Pelodictyon luteolum DSM 273: one gene and its partner. The protein of the gene in region 2 binds, or shares a complex with, the protein of the main gene of each other region. Links are inferred from orthologs where the notes say so. Each region holds a gene or a part of one and is shown on either strand. Other genes may lie near its edges.

Region 1 (7,502 bases), 2.2 Mb from region 2 along the record:
TCCCTCCGGATAGCATCAACACTTCGGCCTAGCCGCCGCTCCATATCCTCTTTCGAAGTGAACCGCCCGCTGAGCTGCCGGAACCTGTCGACAGCCATCGATGTCACGGCGTTCTCGTCAATGGAAACGCTGTCGATCTTGGCCTTGGTGAGAATGATCTTCTGGTCGATGATATTGTCGAGAATGGTGCTGCGCAGGGAAGCCTCATCCTTAAGCCCGGGATACTGCATACGGGTCATAAGCTCACGACTGTCAAGCTCAGACTTGAATATGACTTCGCTGCCGACCACTGCCACAACCTTGTCGGCCACCACGGCAGCAGAAAGAGTGGGCGGCATGATCAGGAGTACTGCTATTACTGCGAAAACTGAGTGCAATGCTTTTTTCATAACCTTGGCTGTTCGTGATGAAATGATGAGGGCGTAAGGGGGAATGAATCGCCTCAAGATTTGCTGCTGCCCCTGAGCCTGACGGGAGTCTTCGAGAGCCTTAGCCAGTCAAAAACAAGCGGAGCCGCGACGAAAATCGACGAGTAGGTTCCAATCAGAATACCGGCGAAGACGGCGAAGGCAAACCCCCGGATGGCTGGACCGGCAAAGAGGAAAAGGACGAACACCGTCAGAAGGGTGGTGCCCGAAGTTATGATGGTCCTGCTGAGGGTCTGGTTCATGCTCTCGTTGAAAATCCGCTCATACTCAGATGGCTTCTGGTTGCGGATCCTTTCCCTGATCCGGTCATACACCACGACAGTATCGGTAATCGAGTAACCGGCAATGGTCAGGAATGCAGCAATGATGCTCTGGTCCATCTCAAGCGGCATGACGTCAAAGACGCCGCCAAGAAGGCTGAAAAGCCCGAGTACAATCAGCACGTCATGAAAGATGGCAACCACGCCGGCGGCTGCGAACTTCAGCTCAAACCTGATGCCGACATAGAGCAGGATGGCCAGTAGCGCTGCAACCATGGCTTTAACAGCAGACCACTTGAGGTCGGATGCGATACTAGGGCCGACGGCGTCAATACGGACAATCTCATGCGGAGCATCCTTCATGCGTGCATTCAGTGCGCTGGTAATCAGCAACTTGAGATCATTGGTCTCGCCGCTGAATACCGTGCTGAGAAGGAATGAGCGGTCAAGGCCGTACTGCTTCAAGGTTCCCGAAACCCCGGCATCGCGGAGTACGGAGCGGACCTCGCCGACAGGAACGTCTTTCTCAAAGCGGATGACCACCTCGGAACCGCCCCTGAAGTCAATGCCGTAATTGAGTCCCTTCACCGCAAGGGAAACGAAACCGGCAAGAAGAATCGCAAGAGAGACTCCGTAAGCGATCTTCCGATAGCGGAGAAAATTGATGCTGGTTGAATTGAAAATCCTCATGGGTTCGTGCGTATTGAAAAAATTAACCGAAGCTTTTAGCTGTCATCTTGTTCCGTGAAAGCAGGAACTGGAATATCTCGCGGGTGACGACGATGGAGGTGAAAAGACTTGCCGCCGTACCGATCATCAAGGTGACGGCGAAACCCTGAATCGGACCGATGCCGTAAGTATAGAGCAGGAAAGCTGCGGCGAGCGTGGTGACATGGGAATCCAGGATGGAGGAAAATGCCCTGTCATAGCCCTGCGTAACGGCGGCCGTAACCGTTCGGCCATCAGCGATCTCCTCGCGGATGCGCTCATAGATCAGTACGTTGGCGTCCACAGCCATACCCATTGTAAGCACGATGCCGGCGATACCCGGTAGGGAAAGCGAGGCATTGAATCCGGCAAGGACCGAGAGAACGATAAGAACGTTCAGGACAAGTGCGGTATCTGCTGCAAGTCCAGCTGTCCGGTAGTAGATGATCATGAAGATGACAACCGCCGAAAAACCCCAGATCATCGACTGGAACCCTGCGCGGATGTAATCAGCGCCGAGAGAGGGGCCGACGGTACGTTCCTCGATAATCCGCACTGGAGCGGGAAGTGCTCCTGCTTTCAGGACGATTTCAAGGTCCTTTGCCTCTTCGAGGCTCTGAATGCCATTGATGACGGAGTTGCCGTTCGGGATTTTCGACTGCACGACAGGTGCGCTGTAAACTGCTCCGTCAAGCACGATGGCAACGCGTTTACCAATATTTGCACCGGTAATGCGTGCCCATTTCGAGGTCCCCTCGGAATTCATCGACATGAGCACCTCTGGCTGCACACCCTGCGATCCGAAAGTTGCTTTGGCTTCGGTGATGACTCCGCCGGTAAGTTCAGGGGTCTTCTTGACGAGATAAAGATCGTGGTAGCTGAGGGCGTCGTTGCCCGTTTCGGGCCTGGCCGAAATCAGCATCTCGCTGTCGGGAGGCAGAAGATCGCGGACTGCAGCATCGCGAAGCAGTGCGGAAACAAGGTCGCGGTTGCGGGCATCGATGACAGCGCTTCCACCAGGAGAAACACTGACAAGATCATAGAGAGGTGAAATCGACTGCTTTCCTGTTGAAGCGGCAGCTATGGTACCCGCAGCCATGGCGCTGTTGATCCGGTCCAGAGTCCTGATGAGGGCATCGGGTTCGCGCAGGAGCCTGAACTCAAGTTTGGCGGTTCCTTTCAGGAGGTTGCGCATCCGGTTCTCATCGGAGACGCCCGGAAGTTCGATGATGATCTTACGGTTTCCCTGCGTGGTGATCATCGGCTCAGCCACGCCATACTGGTCGATGCGGTTTCTGATGATTTCGCGGGCCCGCACCAGTGCATCGCCAGCCTCATTCCGGAGCTTGCCCTGTATTTCGCTATCAGTGTTGCGGATATCGTAAAAGTAGCGGCTCAACCTGATATTGTCTTTTTTGAATGCAGCCGTGAGCAGGTCGACCACATCAGCATCACTGGTCCGGGCCTCTTGAGCGACCGCTGCCATGAGAGAGTCAAACCGGGCATCACGGTTCCATGCCTTCTCGCTGAACAGGTCAACCTGGTCGACTTCCATGACGAGATGCATGCCCCCTTTCAGGTCGAGTCCGAGTTTCAGGCTTTTCTGCCGGGCGTCCTCAATTTCGTTCCGGTGGCTGAGTGTGTAGTTCAGGCTGTCCTGCTGTGAGGAAAGCGAGGATAGCTGGCGTGAAAATGAATAGTCCCGCCAGGTCGGCCAGAGAGACCAGAGGGCGACCAGCGTAACTACAGCGATCAGAAGCAGATTGAATCGTTTGTTTTTCATTGATGACATAGTCTTTTACCAGCAAATGGACGGATCAGCCAATATATGAAACAGGGCAGTGATTAACTAACAATCACGCCGCAGGGAGGGCGGCATAGCGGCCTCCAGCCAAAGGCGGGGAAGCTTTACCGCGGCGGGCTCCGGATGAATAATGGCTCCATTTATTCGTATCTTTATACTCAAGCCAAGAAGAATGCGAATTATTTACGCAATAACCTGATTGAATGCAGAGAGCGATGGCCATGTATGATGTCATAGTTGCAGGAGCAGGACATGCAGGCACAGAAGCGGCGCTTGCCGTGTCGAGGTCGGGCCTCTCATGCCTGCTCGTAACAACGGACCTGAACGCCGTGGCAAGGATGTCATGCAATCCCGCAATCGGCGGTGTTGCCAAGGGGCAGATTACCCGGGAGATCGATGCGCTAGGCGGAGAAATGGCCAAAGCGATAGATTCGACAGGGATCCAGTTCAGGATGCTCAACCTGAGTAAAGGTCCTGCGATGCATTCGCCAAGAGCCCAGGCAGACAGGGTGGCTTACACGGCCTATATGAAGCGCGCTCTTGAGGAGGAGGTCAACCTTGACCTTCTGCAGGATACCGTCACTGGCATTGAACAGCGCGAAGGAATACTGCGCGGAGTCCGGCTCCTCTCGGGACGGCTTGTCACCGGAAGGGCCGCAATCCTGACTTGCGGAACATTTCTGAACGGACTGATCCATATCGGCATGGACCACTACCCCGGGGGGCGCACTATAGCTGAGCCCCCGGTGACGGGACTGACAGAGAACCTCATACTGGCGGGTTTTGAAGCCGGAAGACTTAAAACAGGCACCCCGCCGAGAATCGACAGGAGAAGCGTCGACTACTCCAGAGTGGAGGAGCAGAAGGGAGATGAGAACCCGCCCCCGTTCTCATTCAGCACCCCCACCCTCAAGGGCAGGGCTCAGCTCTCCTGCTATGTTACACATTCGTCTGAACGGACCCATGAGATCCTGAAGACAGGATTCGACCGCTCTCCACTTTTTACGGGAAAAGTACAGGGTATCGGCCCACGCTACTGCCCGTCGATTGAAGACAAGATCTTCAGGTTTCCCGACAGGCCAGGGCACCATATCTTCCTTGAACCCGAAGGGTTCGAGACCAATGAGATGTACGTAAACGGTTTTTCGACTTCCCTGCCCGAAGATATCCAGATAGACGGCCTGCGTTCAATGAAGGGACTGGAGGAGGTAAAGTTGATCAGGGCCGGGTATGCCATTGAATATGACTATTTTCCTCCGTACCAGATACACAGCACCCTTGAAACGAAAAGGATCAGAAACCTCTACTTTGCAGGGCAGATCAACGGAACCTCGGGCTATGAGGAAGCGGCCGCACAGGGACTTCTAGCGGGGATTAATGCCGCCGCAGACATTCTGAAGAGACCTGCCCTTCGCCTGAAGCGTTCGGATGCATACATAGGCGTTCTTGTTGATGACCTGGTCACAAAAGAGATGAAGGAGCCATACCGGATGTTCACGTCCTCGGCTGAGCACCGCCTGATGCTCCGTCATGACAATGCCGATATCCGCCTCATGCATTTCGGGCACCAGTCAGGTCTTGTCAGTGATGCGGCAATGGAACGATGCCGAACAAAAATGCGGGCCATAGGGGAGATCAAGGCACTTACAGAAAAAACAGCAATTCCCGCAGAAGTTCTTGACTCCTTGATTTCGAAGCAAGGCCAGCCACATGCCGCAAGCGGACAGAAGATATCCGCTGCAATCAAGCGTCCCGGCATGAGCCTTGAAATCCTGATGAACTCGCTACCGCCCTTCAGGGAGGCCCTACTCTCCATCAGCACGGACAAGGAGGCCCATCAACAGGTTGAGATTGACTTGAAGTACGAAGGATACCTTAAACGAGAACTACTTACTGCCGATAAAATTGCGCGCCTTGATGCCCTCCAGATTCCCTCTGAATACAACTACAGTTGCATCAAGGGGCTCTCTTCAGAGGGAGTGGAAAAACTGATCAGCCACCGCCCGGAGACCCTCGGCCAAGCCTCCCGGATTTCCGGAGTCTCCCCCTCAGATATCTCGGTGCTGATGGTTCATATCGGCCGGTAAATGACGCCAGATGTTTCACGTGGAACATCTTGGCGCAGCAACACCAGACATCACCCTATAGGTCCGGGGAAAGAGGCCCTGCGGCAGAAGAAGACGAACGTTAACTATGGATACAATTATCAGTGACATTCTGAAAAATGAACTGCTCTTCGGCAAAGACAAAGAGGAGCGGATAGTCGGTGCATACCCGATCTCAGATACGCATATCCGGCTGTTCAATCGCACGAATGAAGGCGTCACATCGCATGACGAACCGCTCTATCCATTTTTTTTCTTGACCGACGCAATCCTTCTTGAAGGCTATATCCCTGTGGACGGGAGCAAATATTGGCTGATCAAGCTTGACGGGGATAACCATTATCGCAGCCTGGCGATATTCAGAAACCTGAAAAGCTCTCGCGGAGCATTGGATCATCTTGCAGGAAAGAAGCCTGATGCACAAGATAATAGAGGGATAGACGCCGGTGAAGGAGGACTGGAAGTCATTCAGAATGTATACAGTCGGGGAGATGGGGTTACCCAGTACATGATGCAGACCGGAAAGACATTCTTCAAAGGAATGATATTCGACGAGCTCTACAGGATGCAGCTTGACATAGAAACCCTGTATGATCCGGCCAAACCGCCAAAGAAGGGTCGCGGAATCGGTGAAGATGAGATCATCATCATTTCGATGTCAGACAATCGCGGATGGGAGATGGCCATCCACTCGCGTGACCGTAGCGAGAAAGAGCTTCTTCGGGAGATGGTCAGAATCATCACAGAGAAAGATCCAGACGTGATTGAAGGACACAACATCTTCAGTTTCGATCTACCCTATATACAGGCTCGTTGTGAACTACACCGCGTTCCTTTCGCCATAGGAAGGAATGGCACCTTGCCGAAATCCTACCCCGCAAGCATCCGCTTTGCCGAACGCAGCATTGATTACCCTTTTTATGACATTCCGGGACGCCACGTCATCGACACGCTCTTCCTTGTCCAAAGCTATGATATTACAAAACGTTCGATGCAGAGTTATGGACTGAAAGCTGTTGCCAGGCACTTCGGATTTGCTTCGGAAAACAGGACCTATGTGGAGTACAGCGATATTGCCGAAATGTGGCGGACGAGGGACGACAGACTCCTGGCCTATGCTCTGGATGACGTTCGTGAGACCAGGGAACTCTCCACCCTTCTTTCCGGAAGCAGCTTTTACCTCTCACAGATGCTCCCCTACACCTATGCAATGACTGCAAGAATCGGACAGGCGGCAAAAATCGAAGCTCTGTTCATCAGGGAATATCTCCGCCTCAAACATTCCGTCCCCCGTCCGACACTTGGTCAGCAGCATGCGGGAGGCTATACCGAGGTGTTCAGGAAAGGGGTGCTGGGGCCGATCGTCTATGCTGACGTGGAGTCGCTATACCCGTCGATTATGCTCTCGTACGGAGTCTGCCCCAAAAGTGACAGTTTGAAAGTCTTTCCGGGCGTACTGGGTGACCTGCGAGAACTCAGGCTGAAAGCCAAGGCCCTTGCCGGTGAAGAAAAGAGAATGGGCAATACTTCGCTGGCTGCAAATTACGATGCCATGCAGGGATCGTTCAAGATCCTCATCAACGCAATGTACGGGTATCTCGGATTCAGCGGCGGCCTGTTCAACGATTTTGATGAGGCCGACAGGGTGACGTCCACCGGACAGTCCATCGCAAAGAAAATGATCCGTGAATTCGAATCGAGAGGATGCAGGATCATCGAAGTCGATACTGACGGAATTCTCTTCATTCCTCCCGACTCCGTCAAGAGTGAGGCAGAAGAACGGGCCCTGGTTCAGGATGTCTCTGAACTGATGCCCGATGGCATCAACATCGGTTTTGACGGTCGGTTCCGAAAAATGATTTCCTACCTGAAAAAAAACTATGCGTTGCTGGACTATAACGGCATAATGAAAATGAAAGGTTCTTCACTGACCAGCCGTAGTGGTGAGAAGTTTGGAAGGGATTTCATAAGAAGGGGATTTGAACAGCTCCTTGCCGAGGATATCACGGGACTTCACGACCTCTACCGTGAGTACAGAAACAAGATCCTGAACCACGGACTGGATATTACTGATTTTTCACGCACCGAGAGCATGAAGAGTTCTCTTGAGCAGTACCGGGAAGATGTAGCATCAGGAAAACGCTCAAAATCGATCACGTACGAAACCGCCATCCGCTCCGCCATCATGGTAACGAAA
Region 2 (7,575 bases):
TGCCCGTGAGCTCGGGCTCATTAAGCCGGGCACCGGCGAAGTGAAGCTCGAGGCCTTCGAATCCAACCCGGAAGCATCATTCAACGGCTGAGAACCCTTCATAATGGCATAGGGGCTGTGAGGATGTAATTACCTATATTAGAGGAAACTGCAGGAGCACCTCAATCCAGCCGTCCCCCATGGCACCAAAGGAACTGCTCAAAAGACTCATTGCCGCGACGTTTCTCGTCACGGCCAGCCCCGTTGCTCAGGCTGAAACCGAGCTGGTGGCCGATACATCCATGACAGGGCCGCAACCCTCCGCAGCCTTCGTTGACGAAGGCAGAGCGTCCTATTATGCCCTGCGCTTCAACGGAAGGAGAACTGCAAGCGGCGAAAAGCATGACGGCGCGGAACTCACAGCCGCGCATCGCACCCTCCCCTTCGGCACCAGCGTAAGGGTCACGAACCTCCGCAATGGAAAACAGGTGGTCGTACGCATCAACGACCGGGGTCCGTTCCGCAAAGGACGGATCATCGACATCTCGCCGGCGGCTGCAAGAGAGATCGGCCTCATCAGAAGCGGAACAGCGAAGGTACGCATCGAAACCCTCGACTGAGACTCACTTCGGCCTCTCCTCCATCACGCGTTTATAATAGGATGCGCTGGTATAGAGCGCAGCTGCAGGATTGTGACCGAGCACCCTGTCTTTCACGATAAGGGTTGTAGCGGGAGCCTCAGAGTGCTTGCAGAACAGCGCATCGTGCCCCACGCAGAGACCTACCACCACGTTGAGGTCCGACTTCCACCCGTTCAGCAGTTGGGCCTGCAGGAGAGGATTGCAGGCCCCTTCGAAGCTGCCCGGCCTGATTTTCAACTCCTCATCTATCCCTATGTCAGCCTTATCCACCGACCCCGCCTTGCAAAGCGCCGCCCTGTACTCGAAACCGTTCGCCTTCAGGATCCGGCCGAACAGGCGCGTCTCCCCGATGAGCCCCACACAGGTGGCGATGCCGACCTTCCGAGCCCCGATGCGCCTCGCAAACTCCACCGTCTCCTCCACACGGGTCAGCTTCCCATAGAACAACCCTTCGACCTCCGCCGCAGCATGGGCCACACGGGCATCGGTGCCGTCTCCCCCATACTCCGAAAGAGCTCTGCCGAGAGCCGCCTCATCAAGCGCCTCTCCCGGACAGAAAGGAGGGAACTCGCCCTCACGCCGGTAACAGTTGAGGGTTCCGCACTCCAGGCATCCCGGTTCATGCCGGCCTTCGCTCTCAGATGATGACATAGTCCTTATTTCCGTTTACAATGTAATTAATGCACTTTATTGCATGTAAAAACCCTCCCCATCGTCAAACGCCAGAAACCCGCCGGTCTCGAGAGACCTGCGGCATGCTCCGGGGGGAGCACACAATTCACTTCTCAATGTAACAATGACACGCAATAACGATAACGAAGGACTTTCATTCACGTCGAGCAGAATCAAAAAAATAGGCATACTGACCTCAGGGGGCGATGCGCCCGGCATGAATGCCGCCATCAGGGCGGCAACCCGGTCAACCATAGCCGCAGGACGGGAGGCCGTCGGCATCCTCCGTGGCTACCAGGGCATGATTGATGGGGAGTTCCTCCCTCTGCAGTCATCGGACGTCAGCGGCATCCTGCAGCTCGGCGGAACCATGCTCAAGACGGCCCGCTGCAAAGCATTCCGCACGCCCGAAGGACGCCGCAAGGCCGGGGAGCAGCTGAAGGCCGCGGCCATCGACGCCGTTATCGTCATCGGCGGCGACGGCTCGTTCACCGGAGCCTGGGTCATGTCGCAGGAGTGCGACATCCCGTTCGTCGGCATTCCAGCCACCATCGACAACGACATGTACGGAACAGACTATACCATCGGTTATGAAACGGCCCTGAACTCTGTGGTCTGCGCAGTCGACAAAATCAAGGACACGGCCCGCTCGCACGGACGGATCTTCTTCATCGAGGTCATGGGCCACGAAGCCGGCCTCCTCGCCCTCAACGGCGGAATCGCCTGCGGAGCCGAGGTCATCCTCATTCCCGAATCGAAAGCCCAGCACGACGAACTGCAGAAATTCCTGGAGAAGGGATACCGCGACAAGGAGTCCAGCGGCATCGTCATGGTGGCCGAAGGCGACGAGGCCGGGGGCGCCCTGCACATCGCCGAACAGGCCCAGAGGGATCACCCCGACCTCGATGTGCGCATCTCGATCCTCGGCCATATCCAGCGTGGCGGAAGCCCCGTGGCCAGGGACCGGATCAACGCCACACGGATGGGCATCGCCGCCGTTGACGCCCTCCTGAACGACCAGAAAAGCATCATGATCGGCCTCGACAACGACAGGATCGTGCATGTGACCTTCAACAAGGCGGTCAAAATGAACCACAGCATCGACACCGGCCTTTTGGAGGTGCACAACCTGCTGAACGGCATGTAGGATGCGGGGCTGTGCCCGGATAAAATCCTGCAGCCTCCGCATGCGACGCTTCTCACTCGAAACCGGAAGACTGAGGGAGGGAACACTCCGGCCCTCAACAAAGGGGGCCAAAGCCTCTGCGATGCAGGCCTGAAGCAGCTGCCGATAGAGCAGTGAAGCGCCCATAAGCGTATGCGGAAAAAGTCGGGGGAATCAGGAATTAAACCTCGAATATTCCGGATGATAGGATCGGGGTATCGGGAATACAAAAATACAACCGCATAAGCCTCTTTCGTCTCGGCTCTGTATGAACGCCGGTATGAACGCCGCACCACCCAAGGCCGCATACGCTCTCAGCAGCCGCTCACTTACCCATGCAGAACCGCCTGAAAACCGTATTGCAAAGATCTTACGCCCCCCTCACCGCCAAACCGGAGCAGTTCAGGAGGAGAGCAGATGAACCACGATGCGTACGAGGTTCTCCTTTTCCTACTATCAGATTCAGCGAAGGCTCCACGCAACCGGTCGACCACCCGATGGTCCTCTTCATAACCGAGCGGCATGAGTACCATGCCGCTTGTCTCAGGAAGGGTTACCCGCTGGTGGTCATAATCATCAAGCAAGCCGAGCGCCCGACTGTAATCACCGATGATGGCAAGCAGAGCCTTTGCCTCATCCACCTCGAGAGTGCGGCGATGAGCCGTATAGACAATAAGCTTTAATGCTCGGTTGAGCTCTTTGAGACGGGCCTGGTTAAGGGTATAACCCCGGACAACATGCTCACGAAGGGTCCGCGCCGCCCTTCAGCCTGAAATACGCTGCCGACATGCTCGCTGATGGTTCTAACATTCTTTTCGAACAATACCGACATCTGCTTCTGCATGAGCCATATCGATTCCTTTTCCAGACAAACATCGAGAGTGAGGCTCCCATCAGGGGAACTGTAGAGGAGGATCTTCCCCCTGGCATCCTGCTCCTTCATCACAAATGATGCTCAAAGCTGAAAACAAGGTCGACGCGACACACTCAAAAAACATAAGGCCATTCTTTGCCGAAAGACAACACGCTCAAGCAGGACATCGCCCCCTACTTTCCGATGCAGAACTGCCCGAATATCGTATTCAGCAGTTCTTCACTGACAACCTTTCCCGTGATTTCTCCGACATAATCGAGTGCGGAACGGAGCTCAAAGGCGATAAGTTCTGTAGCCTCACCGCCCTCTATCAGTCCGAGGGCGTTATGGAGTGCATCCGAAGCGTTGCGGAGGGCCTCGTAGTGGCGGAGGCTGGTGACGAGCACGCTGGCTTCATGGAGCTTGTCGAGCCCTTCGACCATGGATGCCATAAGGAGTTTGAGTTCCTCGATCCCTTCGCCGCTCCGTGCCGCCATGGGAACGACCGGGCTGCCTGCGGCAGTCTCCAGGGCAGCAATTCGCAGGGCGGAGTCCTTTACGAGATCGGTCTTGTTGGCAAGGAGGATCATCCGGGCTTCAGGGTGCCCGGCGCAGAGCGCCGCGGCAGACACAGCCTCCTCACGGAACCCCTCCCCCGACACATCGAGCATGTAAAGGATGAGATCCGCCTCGGATATCTTGCGGTAGCTTCGCTCTATGCCTTCGTGCTCCACATCTTCCTCTGACTCCCTAAGGCCGGCGGTGTCGGTAAGTCGGAACATGGTCTTGTCGTAAACGAAGCACTCTTCGATATAGTCCCGCGTAGTGCCCGGCATGTGGCTGACGATGGAGCGCTCCTCTCCGAGCAGCTTGTTGAGGAGGGTGGACTTGCCGGCGTTCGGGCGGCCGGCGATAACGGTAGAGACCCCTTCCGAGAGCAGCCTGCCATGCTGATAGGAATCGACAAGGCCTGAAAGCTCCGTCTGGAGCCGGATAACTTCGCCCCTGAGTTCCTCCCGGCTCTGGAACTCCACGTCCTCTTCGCTGAAGTCGAGTTCGAGCTCAAGGAGGGCGCAGGACTGCAGGAGCCCCTCCCTCATCTCCAGTAGGCGGCGCGAAAGGCCGCCCTGCATCTGCGTCACGGCCGTGCGGAATGCCCCATCGGTACGGGCGTGGATCATCTCGCCGATGGCTTCGGCCTGCAAAAGGTCGATGCGGCCGTTGAGGAAGGCGCGCCGGGTGAACTCTCCGGGTTCGGCGAGCCGGCACCCCCCGTCAAGCAGCGCGGCGAGCACCCGGCGAACCACAACGGGCCCGCCATGACAGGTAAACTCGACCATATCCTCCATGGTGAACGACGAGGGGGCCCGGAAGACGAGCGCAACGACCTCGTCGACCATCCCCTCACCATCAAAAAGCGTACCCACATGGGCAGTGAACCCTTCAGCCGCCTCGAAACTGAACGCCTTCCCGCTTTTTTTCCTGAACGCCCTGTCAGCAATACCGAAGACGCCTTTCCCGCTCATCCGGACAATGGCGAGCGCCCCGACCCCCACCGGCGTGGCGATTGCGGCTATCGGGATATCGGGCTGCTGAAGTACGACAGATGCAGGCATGGCTTCAAGAGGATATTGAAGGGTTAATGTTTAGAGCGGACAGATGATGAGCTCTTCGTGCAGGATATCATCATCCGCAGCTATTGCGGCAATGATGGCGTTGACAACGGCCATGGTGTCCATGCGTTTTTCAGGCTGTATGCTGGTCGTATCGAAAAACGGAGTATCGACGGCTCCGGGACATATGCAGGACACCCTGATGCCATGCTCCCGGAACTCCTCCTTCAGCGATGCAGACAGACCAACGAGACCGAACTTGGTGGCACAATATGCCGCAGCCCCCTTGATGCCCCGCTTGCCGGCAATCGAGGCAATGTTGATGATCATGCCACGGCGCCGTTTCTTCATCGCAGTGACCACCTCCTGAATCGCGAAAAACGGAGCTGCGAGGTTGACGGCAAGCATCCCCTCCCAGCTTTCTCGCGGGAGGGCTTCCATGTCACCGAATTCACCCCACCCGGCATTGTTCACCAGAACGTCAACCGGCGGGCCCTCCTCGCGGATCCGGCGAAACGCCTCGGCAATATCCTCGGGGAGAGAAAGATCCGCCTGAAAGGAGCGGAACCGTCCCCCGCCCGACCCGGCCGGAATAAGGGTCTTTCTCCTGCTGAGCCCTACGACATTCCCGCCTTTTTCGACAAGGGCTTCCGAAAGGGCCAGCCCTATTCCGGAGCTTGATCCGGTAACAACGATTCCTGCATCCCTGATTTCCATGGTCGTTCTCCAATCGCATTATGCAAGGGGGGATCAGTTCAAGTATACGCAATAGCTCAGAGGAAATTGCTAACTTCACCCCAAAGTCAAGGAAACCGATCAATCCCCCACGCATCATGGATGAACATACACCCAACGAATCCCTGAAAGCTGAAATCACCGCCGTTCGCCAGCGCACCCTCCCCGAACAGTTCGACCGGGTACTCAGCCTGTTGAAGGTCCTTCGCCGGGAGTGCCCCTGGGACCGCAAACAGACACCGCAGTCGCTCGCGCACCTGCTTCTTGAGGAGAGCTATGAACTGGTGGACGCCATCGACGGCAATGATGACGAGGAGTTGAAAAAAGAGCTGGGAGACCTGTTTCTGCATGTCTGCTTCCAGGCCGAGCTTGGCGAGGAGTCGGGGAAGTTCACCTTCAACGAGGTGATGGACGGCCTCTCCAGGAAACTGATCCACCGCCACCCGCATGTGTTCGCCGATACTGTCGCTGAAACAGAGGGCGATGTGCTTCGCAACTGGGAGTCGCTGAAAATGAAGGAGGGGCGCAAGCGCCTGCTTGAGGGTGTACCGAAGGCTATGTCGGAGCTGCTGCGCGCCTACCGGGTGCAGAAAAAGGTTGCGGGGGTCGGCTTCGACTGGCCGAGTGGCGAAGGGGTGCTTGAGAAGCTTGCAGAGGAGGTTCGGGAACTGCAGGAAGCTCAGGGCCCACGAGAACAGGAAGAGGAGTTCGGCGACATCCTCTTCACCCTCGTCAACTACAGCCGTTTCATCGGCACCAACCCGGAAGATGCGCTGAGAAAGGCTACGAACAAGTTCATGGGCCGGTTCGAGAACGTCGAGGATCGGGTTCAGGCATCAGGTCGCAGCTGGCAGGACCACACACCCGAAGAACTCGACACCCTCTGGCGGGAAGCAAAAAATACCCTCAGGCCGGATTCAGCCCTGCACACACCCGGAGAGAAACGCCCCGGCTGACCGGAGGTACTCTACCCCGGGGCCGTGCCCGCCGATGAATGCAGAGAAATCCACCCTCACACCTGCATCCCGGAGCCGGCGTCTATCTTCATTGCATTTTTCTTCTGTATACAACCGGTCCCTGAAACCGCGGCCAAGGTGCACCCGCCCCATCCCACCAAGCCCCTTTGCGTCGGGAGGGATGTCGCCGCCAAGCAGCATCACGGCCACCGGAGGGCGGCGACCATGAAGAGCGGCTCTTACAGCCATCGCCGCGCCCTGCGAAAATCCATGGAAAACAATCGTACCGGAAGCGCCGCCCCCGGCGGCAAGTGCGTCAAGCACCCCGTCCACATAGCCTACATTCTCTTCGATCCGCCGCAGCCGGTCCCGGGAAGTCATCCAGCTGCTGCCCTGTCCGCCGTCCCGCAAGATGACGGGATGGAGCGCCTCGATGGACAGAAGAGTCCATCGATCGCTCCCGGGAATGGAGGAAAGAAGGCGGAGCTCATCTTCTGCGGTGCCGCCGTACCCGTGAAAGCCGACCAGGTACCCCGCTGGAGTCGGGGCCCCGGAAGGGCGCAGCAGTGTGCGCCCGCCGATCGTAACCGGGATCATGTGTTCGTTCACCATTTCCTCATGCACATCTTCTGTTACCACCCTGAAAAGGAAGGGGCCGCATCCCTTGCGGCCCCTTCTTCTTTTGTTTCCCTTACATATCGAGCATCTTCAGAATGCCCCTGATCGGGATACCAACCCACTGCGGGCGGTTGTTGAGCTCGTAGTTGAGCTCGTAGACCGCCTTGTTCATAAGGTAGGCGTTCATCAGGTGTTCCCGCTGACGGGGATCCTCAGGGACGATGGCACTGCCCTCGGTGCTCTTGAAGTAGGAGTCGAGGAAGTGCTGCCCGACGGCATTGCTCCAGCGGTCGGCCCAGGGTTCCATCTGGTGACGGTCTTCAGCGCGAACAACCGATTCGTT

Evidence for each region.
Region 1: the proteins of mnmE (region 2) and mnmG are in contact, whole or in part, in a solved structure (PDB 9HIP), measured with the Escherichia coli proteins. The link is inferred for Pelodictyon luteolum DSM 273 from one-to-one orthologs.

What each region holds. Positions count from the first base shown.
Region 1 is NC_007512.1:4,672-12,173, reverse strand. Bases 2,984-5,854 are described here. They hold mnmG (tRNA uridine-5-carboxymethylaminomethyl(34) synthesis enzyme MnmG), read left to right. Parts: upstream 2,984-3,421; coding sequence 3,422-5,287; downstream 5,288-5,854. Other genes in these bases: PLUT_RS00025 (DNA polymerase domain-containing protein), read left to right, coding at 5,394-5,854; secD (protein translocase subunit SecD), read right to left, coding at 2,984-3,188. In the rest of the region: PLUT_RS00045 (peptidylprolyl isomerase), read right to left, coding at 1-338; protein translocase subunit SecF, read right to left, coding at 443-1,378; more of secD, read right to left, coding at 1,401-2,983; more of PLUT_RS00025, read left to right, coding at 5,855-7,502. UniProt on the Escherichia coli protein: NAD-binding protein involved in the addition of a carboxymethylaminomethyl (cmnm) group at the wobble position (U34) of certain tRNAs, forming tRNA-cmnm(5)s(2)U34.
Region 2 is NC_007512.1:2,248,848-2,256,422, forward strand. Bases 2,716-5,659 are described here. They hold mnmE (tRNA uridine-5-carboxymethylaminomethyl(34) synthesis GTPase MnmE), read right to left. Parts: upstream 4,927-5,659; coding sequence 3,505-4,926; downstream 2,716-3,504. Other genes in these bases: PLUT_RS11830 (hypothetical protein), read right to left, coding at 2,787-3,098; PLUT_RS10465 (hypothetical protein), read right to left, coding at 3,137-3,400; PLUT_RS10475 (SDR family NAD(P)-dependent oxidoreductase), read right to left, coding at 4,957-5,640. Outside these bases: PLUT_RS10440 (septal ring lytic transglycosylase RlpA family protein), read left to right, coding at 1-91; PLUT_RS10445 (septal ring lytic transglycosylase RlpA family protein), read left to right, coding at 282-599; PLUT_RS10450 (DUF1847 domain-containing protein), read right to left, coding at 603-1,271; pfkA (6-phosphofructokinase), read left to right, coding at 1,417-2,439; mazG (nucleoside triphosphate pyrophosphohydrolase), read left to right, coding at 5,757-6,614; PLUT_RS10485 (alpha/beta hydrolase), read right to left, coding at 6,576-7,226; treS (maltose alpha-D-glucosyltransferase), read right to left, coding at 7,306-7,575. UniProt on the Escherichia coli protein: Exhibits a very high intrinsic GTPase hydrolysis rate. Involved in the addition of a carboxymethylaminomethyl (cmnm) group at the wobble position (U34) of certain tRNAs, forming tRNA-cmnm(5)s(2)U34.